Regions from separate parts of the Peribacillus sp. NPDC056705 genome, predicted to be linked through region 2. Evidence: riboswitches for the same ligand, from Rfam matches in the RefSeq annotation. Region 2 holds a riboswitch; the other holds the start of a gene.
What was found. Region 2 has a riboswitch for glycine ahead of ACFRAK_RS10065 (amino acid permease). Riboswitches for the same ligand answer to the same signal wherever they lie in the genome.
Positions count from the first base shown of each region.

Region 1: it holds a riboswitch for glycine, as region 2 does, so the genes downstream of both, ACFRAK_RS03635 (amidohydrolase) here and ACFRAK_RS10065 (amino acid permease) in region 2, are expected to answer to the same signal.

Region 1 is NZ_JBHTYI010000002.1:242,727-246,310, forward strand. Features, by position in the region: gene ACFRAK_RS03625 (thioredoxin family protein) at 1-93, shown strand, start outside; gene ACFRAK_RS03630 (DUF1444 domain-containing protein) at 144-950, shown strand; glycine riboswitch at 1,107-1,210, shown strand; gene ACFRAK_RS03635 (amidohydrolase) at 1,435-2,622, shown strand; gene ACFRAK_RS03640 (DNA translocase FtsK) at 3,054-3,584, shown strand, end outside.
Region 2 is NZ_JBHTYI010000006.1:26,966-30,549, reverse strand. Features, by position in the region: gene ACFRAK_RS10070 (DUF3311 domain-containing protein) at 1-55, opposite strand, end outside; gene ACFRAK_RS10065 (amino acid permease) at 344-1,687, opposite strand; glycine riboswitch at 1,894-1,972, opposite strand; gene ACFRAK_RS10060 (amino acid permease) at 2,479-3,584, shown strand, end outside.

The sequences.
Region 1 (3,584 bases), on a different contig from region 2:
ATCGCGTATGATAATGGTGTAGAGCTAGGCAGATTCGTGAGCAAGGATCGCAAAACGCAAGAACAAATTGAGGAATTCATTCAATCACTATAATTAATTTCCCCTTCTCGCTGGGGATTTTTCAATGAAGAGGAGGGTCAGTCATGAAAATGGACAGCACGAAGCTGAAAAATATCCTGAAAGAACGTTTAAAAGATGAAAATCGCACATTCAAATTCGATAGCAAGCAAGATACGTTACGGGTGGAAAATGTGAAGACCGGGAAGGGGATCACCATCGAGTTGCCTCCTGTACTTGCTAACTATGAAAACGTACAGGAAAAGGCCATCGATGAAATTATCTATTACGTGGAAGAGGCCCTGAATGTGATGGGGGGAGAACACAGCATGGAAGGCAAGGAGAAATTCATTTTCCCAGTCATCCGCTCGACCTCCTTTCCAATGGAATCGGAAGCAGGAAATCCATTTTTATTCGATGAGCATACGGCTGAAACCCGGATTTTTTATGCCCTTGATTTAGGGAAAACCTACCGTCTTATAGATGAAAAGATGATTCAACGGGAAAATTGGCAGGGTGACAGGATCCGTGAAATTGCCCTTTTCAATGCCCGTTCCCTCTCCACTGAAATGAAGTCGGATATCGTTGCAGGTAATGCATTTTATTTTTTGAACACGAATGATGGGTATGATGCCAGCAGGATCCTGAATGAATCATGGCTTCGGGAAATGAAGGACAAGGTCGAGGGAACCATGGCTGTTGCCATTCCCCATCAGGATGTCATCATCATTGCCGATGTGAAGAATGATACGGGCTATGATATTCTTGCTCAAATGGCGATGAGCTTCTTTGCCAGCGGGCATGTTCCGATAACGGCTCTATCATTTCTTTACGAAGAAAATGAGTTGGAGCCCATCTTCATTATGGGTAAAAACAAAAAGCGTGAACAATGATATATTAAACTTTAAAAGGACCGTGTCAGCATCTGACATCGGTCCTTTTAAAGTTTAATAGAGTTTATGACTCTTAGAGTTGATATTTATTTTTTTATCGGTGATAATTAAATTGTAATATTTTGAAAATACAGAATAAAACGATAGAACGAGCGTATGAACGTTGTGGGAGAGTGCAAAGCATTGAGCCGCCGAGGGAGCAAGTTCCGAAAATATCGCTTGGAGCAAATCTCTCAGGTAAATGGAACCGCAGCTGGACGCAACTCTGGACAGCGCGCAGGAAGTGTGCCGCCAACTGGGAAATCTCCACGACCAAAATGGAGTTGAATTCTCAGGTGAAAGGACAGAGAAGGGAGCGGCAGGTTTGCGCAACCCTTCTCTGTCCTTTTTTAATTGGCTTTATGCATACAAAAGGTTTGCAGCGAACACGGAACTTACTAATATGCCAATCAACTTAAAATAATGGGGGAGAATAATCGTGAATGTGAAAAGCAAATTAATGAACATGCTGGAAGCCCGTAAAGAGGAAATGGTTCAAATCCGCCGTCATTTACACGAGAATCCGGAGCTATCCTTCAAAGAAGAGAAAACGGCAAAATATATCATTGATTTTTATAACGGGAAAGATGTATCGATTCAAACGAATGCAGGAAATGGATTAGGGATCATCGTGACGATCGAAGGCGGGAAACCAGGGAAAACGATAGGTCTCCGTGCCGATTTCGATGCACTGCCGATTACAGAAGAAGCGGAGGTTCCGTTCCGTTCAAAAAATGAAGGTGTCATGCATGCCTGCGGACACGATGGGCATACCGCTTATTTATTGGTACTGGCAGACTGCATCATTGAGCTGAAGGATTCCCTATCAGGTACGATCAAAATAATTCATCAACATGCAGAAGAAACACCTCCTGGTGGAGCAAAGAGCATCATGGAATCAGGGGTTTTGGATGAACTGGACGCTGTCTTCGGAATCCATTTATTCCCTTCGCATCCAGCAGGGGTCGTCGGGTATCGCAGCGGCTATTCGATGGCTGGACGGACCTATTTCAAATTAGCCATAAAGGGTGTAGGCGGCCATGGTTCCTCCCCGCATATGGCTAATGATACCATTGTGGCAGGCGCCCATTTCGTGACAGCCGTACAAACCGTAATCAGCCGCCGCTTGAACCCTTTTGATATGGGCGTAGTCACAATCGGCTCCTTCGATGGAAAGGGAAGCTTTAATGTCATTAAAGATCGTATAGAAATTGAAGGGGATGTCCGTTATATGACGGCAGAGACCCAGCAGCTGATCGATAAGGAAATCCACCGGATCGTTAAAGGGATAGAAACGGAATTTGATGTTCAGTGCGAGCTTACATATGTGCCCGATTATCCTCCGTTATATAATGACCCTGAACTGACTGGATTCGTGAAAAATAGCCTGGAAAGCATGAATGACAAAGATATTAAGAATGTTGTGGAATTTCCGGTTTTCTCAGGTTCGGAAGATTTTTCGTATTATGCAGAAAAGATTCCTGGCTGCTTCTTTTACATTGGCTGTAAACCGAAAGGGGTGGAGAAGGCCTATTTCAATCACCATCCTAAATTCGATATTGATGAAGAGGCCCTTTTGATCGCCTCCAAATCAGTGGCGCAGGTTGTATGCAGTTTTTATGAATGGAAATAGTCTTCTTTGATCTTTGTTTGCAAAAAAAAAACGCAGAAACCCACAAAACACCGTTCGGTATTAACGAACGGTGTTTTATGGGTTGCGGCATGTATTTGAATGCCGCCGGCGGTTTCATGAAGGATGTTGCAATGAATTGGCCAGTCTGCTTCCAAGGCTGCATGAAAACTTAATCTCTTTGTAAACGCGATTTAACAGCGGTGTTTTATTTAAATAGTAGACTAGGGGCTAATGTTAATTCGCAATTGATAGGTTTAAACTCATTCCAGAAGGGGTTTAATAGGGTAGGAGTTCTGCGAACTACGTTAAGTTAGCAGGAATGCGATAAAAAATATAGATGCCAATCCCAATTCAGCTTAAATTTTCTCGATATTTTTAAAATAACTGGTAGAATTAGTTACATAACTACAGATGTAGAAAGAGTGATAGTTTTGAAATGGCTAAATAAGATGAAAAAATGGTTCCAAGCAGAGGAAATTATTGAAATCGAAGAAATTATTATAGATGAGCCGCTTGATGAAGAGACATTAAAGAAAATGGATTTTTCAAAGCTTTCGAAGTCAAAGAAAGAAGAAATAAAAGATTATAATCAAAAAGTGGAAAAAATGTCCCAGACGCCAGACCCGGATACGAAAATCCTGTTTCAATATCCAAAAGGACAGTTCAAGTTTCCGCTCATTCCAGACCGGGAGCAGAATAAAAGAAAGCCTAGGGAAAGGAACAGGGAAGAAAATGAACCCAAACAGGGGAAAAATGTGACCAAAGAAACAACGAAAAGGCCTGTAAGGGATAGTGAACCAAAACGGAGAAGCTTCGACAGGGAGGAAACCTCAAAAATAGTCCCGTCAAATACTCCATTCCGCCCAACGGAAATCCCTTCACCCATTTATGGGTTCCGTCGTCCGGAAAAAAAAATAGTCCCACCTGAAGAAATTGTCGAATATGAATTAGAAAGCAAAATG
Region 2 (3,584 bases):
GAAATCCTAGTATGCCTATAAAAGGAACTAGAGTAAGGATATATATAATCTTCATTAAACAAACCCCTCCGTTTTAAATAAGTGAAACGTCCATCAATGGGGTTTATTCTTCAATGCCACTGATGGCTTTGGTGAACCAAACCGGGAAGGAAAATTCATGCAAGACGGATTTACCTTCTTTTAAAAAGGTCCGATGATATATAATAGCTTACACTATTTTGATATAAAATTTAATGGAGTTGGGTGATATATTTTAGCAAAAAAGCGCCAACTGCCTAATCTTGATATGTTTCTTAGATGGAGAAAGCCTTGAATTCGAATTGAATTCAAGACTTTATTTCCTTTAGCTATTTTTTTTCCGATAGTTATATAGTATCACCAAGAGTATGAACCAGATCGGGGTCAAAAGCAGTGATAGTCGTGTAGCTTCAGCGAATAGCATAACAATAAGGATGAATAGGAATAATCCTAAAATAGCGTAATTGACAAAGGGTGTAAAAGGAGCCTTGAAAGTCGATTGAGCTCTTAGATCAGGCCTTGTTTTCGAATATTTGATATGGGAGATCAAGATGATGCTCCATACCCAAATGAAACAGATGGCACTGATGGTCGTCACCACGGTAAACGCCTGTTCCGGTATCAGCTTGCTCAATAATGCCCCTATTGATACAACGATGGTGGATGTTAATAAGGCATTGCTTGGAACAGCCTGTTTATTTAATTTTTCCAGTTTAGCAGGGGCTTCGCCATTCCTGCTTAACGTATAGAGTATCCGGCTTGTTGAAAATAAACCGCTGTTGCATGCAGAAGCAGCGGATGTCAACACGACGAAGTTGATGATTCCTGCAGCGACAGGAATGCCGATTAACGCAAAGACCTCTACAAATGGGCTGCTCGTGGCATCAAGTTGTGTCCATGGGTTGACACAGAGAATGACGAATAGGGCACCCACATAGAAAAGTAAAATCCGGACAGGGATTTTATTGATGGCAGAGGGAATGTTCTTTCTCGGGTTCGCCGTTTCCGCTGCGGAAACCCCGACCAATTCGACACCGACAAATGAGAAGACGACTAACTGTAAAGATAATAGGAATCCGGAAATGCCATTGGGGAACATGCCCCCATGATTCCATAGGTTCGTTACGGAAACCGTTCCGGTATTGGTATTGAAGCCGATGATCAAAAGAATGATTCCTACGATGATCAAGGCAATGATCGTGACTACTTTAATGATGGCAAACCAGAATTCCAATTCGCCGAATAACTTAACGGTCAATAGGTTCAACCCTAACAGAATGACTAGGCATATTAGGGCCGGAATCCATTGAGGGATATCGAACCAATATTGTATATAGACACCGACAGCTATGATATCGGCCATTGCGGTCATGATCCAACAGAACCAATATGTCCAACCTGTCACGAATCCAGCCCATGGACCGACATATTCGGTTGCAAATTCAGTGAATGATGCATAACCTGCATTGGATAATAGCAATTCGCCCAGCGCCCTCATCACAAAAAACAAAGCAATTCCTATTATCAGATAGGAGAATATAATGGAAGGTCCAGCCAATTGTATGGCTTTTCCGGATCCTAAAAATAAACCGGTGCCAATGGTTCCTCCTATTGCAATCAGTTGTACATGTCGATTTTTTAAATCTCTTTTTAATTCCTGTTTAGCCAATTCTTGCGCCCCCGTTTTTTATAGTCTTGTTAGTGAATGATTTCAACCTGCATGGTCTTGGAGAGATGGGCGTGATTTTTTGCCCTGCTTGCCTATTCCATGGTTTTCAAGAGTGTAGTTTTAAGTCCAATCACAAATTGGACAATAAAAAAAGAGATTGGATAATACCAATCTCTTAAAGGGTTCAGAATAACAATTCTATCATTCGTTACTCTTCTGTCCTTTTGCCTGAGATTGTGAATCCTTCGGCGCTGCATCTTGTACAGTCTCTCCAGAAGCTGCTCCTGCTATAGTGTCATCCATAGCATTCATCGCTTGCTTGTATGCGGTTGTGAATAAATGTCTGTCAGTGTTAATCTTCCACTGTTGGATCATTCATTATGCTTATAAAATAATATTGGAATTCTATCATCTATTTTTCGATTGGTCAACAAATTTTTTTGAAATGAAACAGGCATTATCCGCAGTTTAATAGTGGTCTGTATTTAACTTAAGGTTTAAGCAGAAATGATAGTTTTCCACTCTTTTTGAACGAACACTATTATAAAATACTGAACATCATTTTTTTAAAATGATATTTTAAGATTAGAAAAATCGACAAGATATTATTGGTAACTGTTTATTTCAAAAATACAATTGTATTTTTACAGAATATTTACTATTATAAGATAAGAAAACATAATTGAAGTGTTATGTAATATTGATTACGATAAAGCAATTCTAATTAAAAGAGAGTCGTTCGTGGCAAGGATGGAAAAGCATTACCGATATTGCATCTGGGGGAGTTAATCATGTCGAACAAGGAATTAAAGAGAGGGCTGGAATCAAGACATATTCAAATGATAGCCTTGGGCGGAACCATCGGGGTCGGGTTATTCATGGGATCTGCGAGCACGATCAAATGGACCGGGCCCTCTGTAATGCTTGCTTATGCAATCGCAGGTATTTTTATATTTTTCATCATGCGTTCCATGGGTGAGATGCTATATTTAGAACCGACTACAGGTTCTTTTGCAACCTTTGCGAGCAGCTATATACATCCCTTGGCAGGTTATATGACTGCTTGGAGCAATTGGTTTCAATGGGTAATCGTCGGAATGTCCGAAATCATCGCAGTTGGGTTGTATATGCAATATTGGTTCCCGGAGTTACCTGCTTGGATACCAGGTGTGGTCGCCATGATCATCTTGGGGGCGGCAAACCTTATTTCGGTAAAATCCTTCGGGGAATTTGAATTTTGGTTTGCACTTATAAAAATCATAACGATTATATTGATGATCATTGCTGGCCTTGGCCTTATCTTCTTTGGAATAGGGAATGGCGGGGATGCTATTGGATTATCGAATCTTTGGGCAAATGGCGGCTTCTTTACGGGAGGCTGGAAAGGATTCTTCTTCGCGCTTTCCCTTGTCGTGGCTGCCTATCAAGGCGTTGAGCTTATCGGCATCACAGCCGGAGAAGCGAAAGATCCAACCAAGACCGTAACAAAAGCGATCCAATCAATCATATGGCGCATTTTAATTTTCTACATTGGTGCCATATTCGTCATCGTGACCGTCTTCCCTTGGGATCAACTGGATGACTTAGGCAGTCCGTTTGTTTCAACCTTTGCCAAAATAGGTATCACTGCAGCGGCAGGCATCATCAATTTTGTCGTAATCACTGCAGCAATGTCTGGATGCAACAGTGGGATTTTCAGTGCAGGACGTATGCTTTACACACTGGCATTGAATGGCCAAGCCCCGAAAGCCTTTGCTAAAGTATCAAAAAATGGAGTGCCGGCATATTGCACGATCGCTGTACTTTTAGGATTGGGCATCGGGGTTATCCTGAATTACCTTGCACCGCCGCAATTATTCCTTTATGTGTACAGTGCGAGTGTATTGCCCGGGATGAT